Regions from separate parts of the Duffyella gerundensis genome, predicted to be linked through region 3. Evidence: predicted binding sites of a transcription regulator. Region 3 holds the regulator's gene; each other region holds the start of a gene.
What was found. Region 3 encodes PurR, which represses purine synthesis genes. Its sites were predicted from a motif close to CANGCAAACGTTTGCNTG; they were not measured.
Positions count from the first base shown of each region.

Region 1: a site for PurR is predicted at 1,935-1,952, ahead of purL (phosphoribosylformylglycinamidine synthase). Genes of this name have one in related genera too.
Region 2: a site for PurR is predicted at 1,448-1,465, ahead of EM595_RS15660 (NCS2 family permease). Genes of this name have one in related genera too.

Region 1 is NZ_LN907827.1:2,883,936-2,887,217, forward strand. Features, by position in the region: gene purL (phosphoribosylformylglycinamidine synthase) at 1-1,844, opposite strand, end outside; gene mltF (membrane-bound lytic murein transglycosylase MltF) at 2,115-3,282, shown strand, end outside.
Region 2 is NZ_LN907827.1:3,416,599-3,419,880, reverse strand. Features, by position in the region: gene soxR (redox-sensitive transcriptional activator SoxR) at 43-516, shown strand; partial or broken gene EM595_RS21545 (glutathione S-transferase N-terminal domain-containing protein) at 565-786, shown strand; gene EM595_RS21540 (glutathione binding-like protein) at 940-1,233, shown strand; gene EM595_RS15660 (NCS2 family permease) at 1,545-2,894, shown strand; gene EM595_RS15655 (Na+/H+ antiporter) at 3,072-3,282, shown strand, end outside.
Region 3 is NZ_LN907827.1:1,822,742-1,826,023, forward strand. Features, by position in the region: gene punR (DNA-binding transcriptional activator PunR) at 1-726, shown strand, start outside; gene purR (HTH-type transcriptional repressor PurR) at 723-1,748, opposite strand; gene cydH (cytochrome bd-I oxidase subunit CydH) at 2,022-2,111, shown strand; gene EM595_RS08465 (C40 family peptidase) at 2,168-2,947, opposite strand.

The DNA of each region.
Region 1 (3,282 bases), 1.1 Mb from region 3:
TCGCGCGTCATTTTTGGCGTTTTGCCCAGCAGCACATCCAGCGGCATGTCGATTGGCGTGTTGCCGAAATGAGCATCCTCCAGCGTGAGGTGCAGCGCTTCAGTGGCTTCACCAATCACCGCATAAGGCGCACGCTCGCGCTGACAGAGCTGGTCAAAAAGCGCCAGTTTGTCCGGATCCACCGCCAGCACATAACGCTCCTGCGATTCATTACACCAGACTTCCAGCGGACTCATGCCCGGCTCGTCGTTGAGAATATCGCGCAGGTTAAAACGGCCGCCACGCTCGCCATCGCTGACCAGTTCCGGCATGGCATTAGAGAGTCCGCCCGCGCCAACGTCGTGGATAAACAGAATCGGGTTGGCTTCGCCCAGCTGCCAGCAGCGATCGATCACTTCCTGACAGCGGCGTTCCATTTCCGGGTTATCACGCTGAACCGATGCGAAATCGAGATCGGCATCGGACTGACCGGACGCCATAGAAGAGGCAGCGCCGCCGCCCAGCCCGATGTTCATCGCCGGGCCGCCAAGCACGATCAGTTTCGCGCCGATGGTGATCTCGCCTTTTTGCACGTGATCGGCACGAATATTACCAATGCCGCCCGCCAGCATGATCGGCTTGTGATAGCCGCGCAGCTCCGTGCCATTATGGCTGTTCACGCGCTCTTCATAGGTGCGGAAATAGCCGGTCAGCGCCGGACGACCAAATTCGTTGTTAAACGCGGCGCCGCCCAGCGGCCCGTCGGTCATGATATCCAGCGCGGTAACGATGCGATCCGGCTTGCCAAAATCTTCTTCCCACGGCTGTTCAAAACCGGGAATACGCAGGTTGGAAACGGAAAAACCCGCCAGCCCCGCTTTTGGTTTAGCACCGCGTCCGGTGGCGCCTTCATCGCGAATTTCACCGCCGGAACCGGTCGCTGCGCCTGGCCACGGAGAAATGGCCGTTGGGTGGTTGTGGGTTTCCACTTTCATCAGAATATGCGCCTCTTCCTGATGAAAGTCGTACACGCCTTTTTCCGCATCGGCATAAAACCGGCCTACCGCCGAGCCTTCCATTACCGCGGCGTTGTCTTTATAGGCCGACAGCACGTAATCCGGGGTTTTCTCGAAGGTGTTTTTGATCATTTTAAACAGCGATTTAGGCTGCTTTTCACCGTCAATGATCCAGTCGGCGTTAAAAATCTTGTGGCGGCAGTGCTCAGAGTTAGCCTGCGCAAACATGTAGAGTTCGATGTCGTTCGGGTTGCGCCCCAGCCGTTCAAACGCGGTTAGCAGATAGTCGATCTCATCATCAGCCAGCGCCAGGCCCAGCTTGCGGTTCGCCTCTTCCAGCGCAACGCGGCCTGCGCCCAGCACATCAACGCTTTGCAGCGGCTGCGGCTCATGGTGTGCGAACAGCTGTTCAGCCTCGGCGAAATCGGTGAATACGGTTTCCATCATTCGATCGTGCAGCAGTGCAGCCAGCTGCTGCCACTGCGTCTCGGTCAGGCTGGTCGCCTGAAGATAAAAAGCCATACCGCGCTCAAGCCGTTTTACCTGGGGCAAATCGCAGTTGTGCGCAATATCAGTGGCTTTTGATGACCACGGAGAAATGGTTCCCGGACGCGGCGTAACCAGCAGCAAACGCCCTTGTGGCGCATGCTCAGCAAGAGAAGGACCATATTTTAGAAGGCGTTGCAGACGGGCTTTTTCTTCCGCATTCAGCGCAGTGCTGACATCGGCGAAATGGACGTACTCGGCGTAAATATCACTCACTGGCAGGTGAGCATCCTGAAAGAGCGACAGCAGTTTGGTAATACGAAATGCCGACAGAGCGGGCGAACCACGCAGAATTTCCATCATAAAGATCTCTCGTCTCGAAGCGCCGGGCGACGACGCTTCTGTGGGCGCAACAGGGGAAAACGGGCGGTATTATAGAGAATCGACCCGCGTTACGAAACCGTTTGCGCATTATTTCTCGCATGCGGGATTTGGCTGAATTTTGCGCAAAACATGCTTTATAAGTTGCTCTGGTCCGGTGAGTTGCGCAAAATGCTCCACGCTCTGGGAATCAGCACATTAAAAAAACTGCCTAAAAAGACAGAGGCCTTTGAGCCGCCGAGAGATAAACATTTGAAACGCCTAAAATTTAATTACCTGCTGATCGGTCTGATCACCGTGCTGCTTGCTGTAGCGCTGTGGCCTGCGATTCCCTGGTATGGGAGTGCGCAAGACAAGATTGCAGAGATAAAATCGCGGGGAGTGCTGCGTATCAGTACCATCAATTCCCCGTTGACTTACTACACCATTAATAATGCACCTGCGGGAATGGACTATGAACTGGCAAAACGTTTTGCGGATTATTTAGGCGTCAAGCTACAGGTAACGGTTCATCAGAACCTCAACGAGCTGTTTGACGACCTTGACGATGGCAAAGCCGATCTGCTGGCAGCAGGTCTGATTTACAACAGTGAACGACTGGCACGCTTTCGCACCGGTCCCAGCTACTATTCGGTTTCGCAGCAGCTGGTTTACCGAATCGGTAAGCCGCGCCCGAAAAACATCGGCGATCTAAAAGGTCGGCTAACGGTGGCGTCTGGCTCTGCCTATTTGTCCACGCTGCGCAGCGTTAAAGAGCAGGAATATCCTGATCTCGACTGGGCGATCTCAACCGATCAAAGCCCCAAAATGCTGTTGGAAGCAGTTGCGGATGGCAAGCTTGATTACACCATTGGCGATTCGGTGACGGTGGGCATGCTGCAACGCATTCATCCGCAGCTGGCGGTCGCCTTCGATATTACTGACGAAGAGCCCGTCACCTGGTATATGCAGCGCGAGCAGGATGACAGCCTGAATGCCGCCATGCTCGACTTTTTCAGTCAGATGGGCGAAGAAGGCGCGATGGCGCGACTGGAAGAGAAATATCTCGGCCACGTCGGCACCTTCGATTACGTCGATACGCGCACTTTCCTGCGCGCCATCGATAACACGCTTCCTGATATCAAACCGCTGTTTGAAAAGTATGCCAGCGCCATCGACTGGCGACTGCTGGCGGCAATCTCTTATCAGGAATCGCACTGGAATCCGCAGGCGACGTCGCCAACCGGCGTGCGCGGTATGATGATGTTGACGCGCAATACCGCCGACAGCCTGCAGGTTGCCGATCGGCTGGACGCAGAACAAAGCATTCGCGGCGGCAGTGAGTATTTACGCCGGATGATGGAGAAAGTGCCAGAAACCGTGCCGGAAGATGAACGCATCTGGTTTGCCCTCGCCGCGTATAACATGGGCTATGCGCATA
Region 2 (3,282 bases), 1.6 Mb from region 3:
AAGGAGTATAATTCCTCAAGTTAACTTGAGGTAAAGAGCCAGATGAAAAAAGTTCGCAATACGCCAAAACCGGTGCTGACGCCGGGAGAAGTAGCCAAACGCAGCGGTGTTGCGGTCTCTGCACTGCATTTTTATGAGGCAAAAGGGTTGATCGCCAGCACGCGCAACGGCGGCAATCAGCGGCGCTATGGCCGTGATGTATTACGTCGCGTCGCCATTATTAAAATCGCCCAGCGCATCGGCATTCCTCTGGCGACGGTCAGCGAAAGCCTGGCGCACCTGCCGGGCGATAAGCGGATGTCGGACAGCGCCTGGCAACAGCTGACACAGCAGTGGCGCGCCGAGCTGGATAACCGCATCGCCACGCTGACTCGCCTGCGCGACGATCTCGATGGCTGCATCGGCTGCGGCTGTTTATCGATGCGTGACTGCCCACTGCGCAACCCAGGCGATCGGCTGGGCGAGCAGGGCACCGGCGCTATCCTGCTCGATCCGGATCAGGATGAGCGGAGCTGATCGCCGACTCAACTATACTGGTTGCACGTCTCCTGAGAGGAAGTGCTAATGATCACCGTACATCATCTGAATAACTCGCGTTCGCAGCGGGTGTTGTGGCTGCTGGAAGAGCTGGAAGCGCCTTATCAAATCAAACGCTATGAGCGTGAAAAGAGCATGCTGGCGCCAGACGCGTTAAAGCAGGTCCATCCGCTGGGCAAAGCGCCAATTATTACCGACGGCAACCGGGTGATCGCCGAATCGGGCGCCATCCTTGAGTATCTCAGCGAGCGATACGACAGCGAACAGCGACTAACCCTGACCGATGATGATGAACGTCTGCAGTCGCGCTACTGGCTGCACTACGCCGAAGGCTCACTGATGCCGCTGGTGGTGATGAAGCTGATTTTTGGCCGCATGGGCAAAGCGCCGGTGCCGCTGCTAATGCGTCCGATTGGCGCCGCTTTTGGTAACGGCGTGCAAAAAGCCTGGCTCGATAAGCAGGTCGCCACCCACCGAGACTTCATTGAGCAACATTTACAGCGCCATCCGTGGTTTGCTGGCCAGCATTTCAGCATCGCTGACGTACAGATGAGTTTTCCGCTGCAGGGCCTGGCGGCGCGCAGCAGCCTTGATAACGCGCCAGCGATTCGCAGCTGGCTGGAAAAAATTACCCAGCGTGCTGCCTGGCAGCGGGCGATCAAGCAGGGCGGAGAGCTTAATCTCAGCGGCGGGTAACGCCACTGTTGCGCAATGGCATGCTATGGCAATTGCGCAACGCCAAAGGTTCTCTTCAGCGCTGGCTCCTGCCGCGCTTTTTTTGATTTTGCGCCATGCTTGCCGTAATTATCCTCGTTCAGCCGCAATCAGCAGTTGAAAAAGCGCCAGCAAAGACCGGATAATCCCCTGCCTTTTTTAACCGCCGCGCTAATGCGGCGTTTTTATTAACGATCAGGTAAACGTTTGCCTTGTGATGCACAGGGCAAAACATGGCCCCAGCGCCGTCTGATCACAGCAGCATTTTTATCACTCTTCAGAGGTTTTTCGTTATGTCGACCGACTCGCGTCCCGCTCGCGGTAAGCTTGATGCCTGGTTTTGTCTCTCAGCCCGTGGATCAAGCGTGCGCCAGGAGATTGTTGCCGGGCTGACCACCTTTCTTGCCATGGTCTATTCCGTCATTGTGGTGCCGGTTATGCTGGGCAAAGCGGGTTTTCCGCCAACGGCGGTGTTTGTCGCTACCTGTCTGGTGGCCAGCGTCGGGTCGATCGTCATGGGCCTGTGGGCCAATCTGCCGTTGGCGATTGGTTGCGCCATCTCGCTGACCGCTTTTACCGCCTTTAGCCTGGTGCTGGGGCAGCAGATCAGCATTCCGGTGGCGCTGGGTGCGGTATTTCTGATGGGCGTGCTGTTTACGCTGATTTCGGTGACCGGCATTCGTGGCTGGATCCTGCGTAATTTGCCCACCGGCGTGGCGCACGGCACCGGCATCGGCATCGGCCTGTTCCTGATGTTGATCGCCGCCGACAGCGTCGGGCTGGTGGTGAAAAACAGCGGTGCAGGCCTGCCGGTAGCGCTGGGGCATTTCCCGTCGTTTCCGGTGATCATGACGCTGCTCGGCCTGGCGGCTATTTTTGGCCTGGAGAAACGTCGCGTGCCGGGCGGCATCCTGATGACCATCATTGCTATTTCCATTGCCGGTCTGATTTTCGACCCGGCGGTGAGCTATCAGGGCCTGTTCGCCATGCCAAGCCTGACCGATGCCAGCGGCCACTCCACGCTGCTGAGCCTGGATATCCTCGGTGCCTTGCAGCCAGTGGTGCTGCCGAGCGTGCTGGCGCTGGTGATGACCGCGGTATTCGATGCCACCGGCACCATCCGTGCGGTCGCCGGGCAGGCTAACCTGCTGGATAAAGATGGCCAGATCCTCAACGGCGGACGCGCGCTGACCACCGACTCCTTCAGCAGCATTTTTGCTGGCCTGGTGGGTGCGTCGCCGGCGGCGGTGTATATCGAGTCGGCGGCCGGAACGGCGGCGGGCGGTAAAACCGGCTTAACCGCCATCGTGGTTGGGCTGCTGTTTCTGCTGATCCTGTTTATGTCACCGCTGGCTTATCTGGTTCCGGCTTACGCCACCGCGCCAGCGTTGATGTATGTCGGCCTGCTGATGCTGAGCAACGTGGCAAAAATCGACTTTGGTGATTTTGTCGATGCGATGGCCGGGTTGGTCACCGCAGTGTTTATTGTACTGACCTGTAACATCGTCACCGGCATCATGCTCGGTTTCGGTACGCTGGTGATTGGCCGCCTGTTTGCTGGTGAATGGCGCAAGCTGAACGTCGGCACCGTGGTCATCGCCATCGCACTGGCGCTGTTCTATGCTGGCGGCTGGGCAATTTAACTTCGCTGCTCTCCCGCCATTTTGCTAAAAATGGCGGGATCCTCTTGTATCAACCGCGATAATTCCGCTTTTCGCACGTGAGGTTTTTTTTCCCGTGCCGTTTTGTTTTACACTTTCCCGGCACACACTCCCCGAACGTTATTCCACGCCTGCGTAAGAAGAGGCTTTAAGGACAGCATGGAAATCTTTTTTACTATTTTAATGATGACGCTGGTGGTATCGCTTTCCGGCGTTGCGGCTCGCATTATTCCTTTTCAGATACCGCTGCCGCTGGTGCAGATTGCCGCCGGTGCGCTGCTGGCATGGCCGACCTTTGGCCTGCACGTCGATTTCGACCCTGAACTGTTTTTGGTGTTGTTTATTCCGCCGCTGCTGTTTGCCGACGGCT
Region 3 (3,282 bases):
GAACATTTTGTCGTCGAAGGCCGTTCTGTTATCAAAAAAATGCTTGCCACCCGACGTCAGTGTCAGCAGGTAGCCAACGGCTGGCGCGGCCAGTTGAGCATCGCCGTTGATTGTATTGTTAAGCCGCCACGCACCCGGCAACTGGTGTTGGATTTCTATCGGCATTTCCCGGATATGGAACTGTTAATCAGCATGGAGGTGTTCAACGGCGTCTGGGATGCGCTGGCTGACGGGCGGGTAGACGTGGCCATCGGTGCCACGCAGGCGATCCCGGTGGGTGGGCGCTTTGCCTTCCGCGATATGGGAACCGTTAACTGGCGTTGCGTGGTGGAAAAATCACATCCGCTGGCCAGCATCACGGGTGTGGTCAGCGATGATGCCCTGCGTGAGTGGCCGTCGCTGGTGATGGAAGATACGTCACGTGCCCTGACGCGTCGCACCACCTGGACGCTGGATAATCAGCGTCGACTGGTGGTGCCTGACTGGCAAAGCGGCGTGGAGTGTCTACTGGCGGGATTGTGCGTCGGCATGATACCGGCGCACATTGCTGCGCCGCTGGAGCGGGACGGCACCTTACAGGCGCTGCAGCTGGCCAGCGAGTTCCCGGGCAGCCCCTGCTGTGTCAGTTGGTCTGAACAACAGAGTTCCCCTGCGCTAAGCTGGTTGCTCGATTACCTTGGCGATCCGGCCACGCTGAACCAGGAGTGGCTGCAGGAAAGCCATTAACGACGATAGTCGAGGAAAGGGCCGTCGGCGACTGAACGACGTTCAATCAGCGTCGGTTGCACCTCAATGGTTTGCTGCTGCTCGCGTTTGCTGAGAATGCGCTCCAGCAGCATATCCAGCGCGGTAACGCCCAGCTGCTCTTTTGGCTGATGTACGGTGGTCAGGGCAGGCGTAAAATAGCGCGCATTGCGCACGTTATCATAGCCGATCACTGAAATATCCTGCGGCACGCGCAAACCCATCTCATCCGCGGCACAAATTGCGCCCATCGCCATGATATCGCCACCGCAGAACACAGCAGTTGGCCGCTGTTTTTGTGACAGGATCTGCTGCATCGCCTTGTAGCCCGACTCTGGTTCGAAGTCACCCTGGACGATCCACTCATCGCGCACGGCGATGTTGGCCTCATTTAACGCCTTGAGGAATCCCGCATGGCGACCGCCGCCAGTGTTACGTTCCAGCTGGCCAGGAATCGCACCGATATCGCGATGGCCGCGATCGATCAGATAGCGGCCCGCCAGATAACCACCGTGGAAGGCATTATCAAGTACGGTGTCGGTGAAATCGCCACGCGACTCGCTCCAGTCCATCACCACCATTGGAATATTGCGGTTCTCTTCCAGCATTTTAAGCAGGTCATCAGGATATTCAGAGCACATCACCAGCAGGCCATCGACGCGCTTTTGCGCCATCATCGACAGGTAGGCGCGCTGTTTTTGCAGGTCATTGTGGGCGTTGCCCAGAATCAATGTATATCCGCGATCAAAGCAGCGGTTTTCTACCGCCTCTATAATTTCGGCGAAATAGGGCGCTTCGCTTGAGGTAGCCAGCAGGCCGATCGACTTGGTGTGATTGACCTTAAGGCTACGGGCAACGGCACTCGGTGAGTAGTGCAACGTTTTGATTGCTGCCCATACCGCTTCGCGCGTCTCTTCAGCGACAAAGCGTGTTTTGTTGATGACGTGCGACACGGTGGTGGTTGAAACACCGGCCAGTTTTGCCACGTCTTTGATTGTTGCCATGGAAGTGCTACTCCTGCGCTTATCGCAAAGGGTTGATAAGCATAATGTTAAACGTTTGCGTCTGCGGAATGTAATGCGGCGCAACCGGCCTTAATTGCCGAAATAAACGCCAAAAATAGGGGGGTGACGTCGTTAAAAGCGCTAACAGCAGACAGGTCGCGTAATGTTGCGCAACGCGAAGGGCGAATTCTAGCAAGGCTGCTGCAAGAAAACGAGATGTTTACCCAGCGAGCAAGATAAATCTTACGATAAAAAGAGACCACGAGGATAACCATGAGCACTGATTTAAAAATGGCATTGTTGACTACCGCCGGCGCGCTGGCGGTAATCATTGCATTTAGCGTGACGGCAATTCTGCACTGACGCCGACAAAAAAGGCCGCATCAACGCGGCCTTTTTTTGTTGCGCAACAGCAGGTGTCAACGAATATTTTTCGGCGTCATCACGCGACGTGCGCCAACGTAATGGCGCTGCCAGTAATCTTCTCCCAGCGCTGTAATCTGAATATCTTTTCCGGTCCGTGGCGACTGAATGAATTTGCCATCGCCCAGATACACGCCAACATGGTCAGCAGCGCCGCGGTTGTTAATGCGGAAGAACACCAGATCGCCTTTTTGCAGCGATTCGCGGTCGATCTGAGCGGCATCACGCAAATGAAACATCTCGTTGGCGGTGCGCGGAATCTTATACTTAACCAGATCTTTATAGGCATACCATACCAGGCCGCTACAGTCGAAGCCGGTGTGCGGTGAGGCACCGCCCCACTGATAAGGTTTGCCCAGCTGACCCATCAGCTTATTCATCGCCGTTTCACGGGCTTTCTGATAGCGCGCGCGGTGTGCCTTGCTCATTTTCAATGGCGCCAGTTTTGCCGCGGCGGTTTCCGTCTCAGCGGCATCTGACTGGCGATGACGGCCGTAGCGTTTCAGTGAGCGAAGGGTAGTGCGGGATTTCGGGGTTTGCAGCGAAGCAGTTTGAACCTTGGTGCGTTTTTTAAGCTTTAATTTCTGTACGGCGGTGAGGCGTGACTTTTTCGTTGTGGTTTTTACCGCGCGCTTTTTGCGTCGGTCGTCATCGCGTGCCAGTTTCTTTTCTGCCTTGTGATGGGTGGCGTTGACGGGTGCCTGCGGCGACGCTTCAGCCACATTCATCATCAACTGGGCAAACGCCAGCACAAAAAGCGTAATTAATAGACGCATGAGTCGGTTACAGGTATAGGGCCCAATGAACAGCGTGAGCGAATAAATAGCATTAATCTGACCCGGCGGTCAGACCCGAGCAGCAATTCTAATCGAACTTTTTCACAAAAGGTAAGGTCTTTTTCCATTATTAATTCCAGCAGGCAAAAACGCATTGAAAATAAACAATTTCAGTCGGTTATCGCAGCACATTATTACGAATTATTAATTGATTAACAGTGTGCAATGATAAGAAAATGTTATTTACCGGCTATAATCGTTGTCGCCTTACGGCGCCCGTTCAATCGCGGCTGAAAAGTCGTTTCGGCGGCAGGCGAGAATCGCTACAATAAATA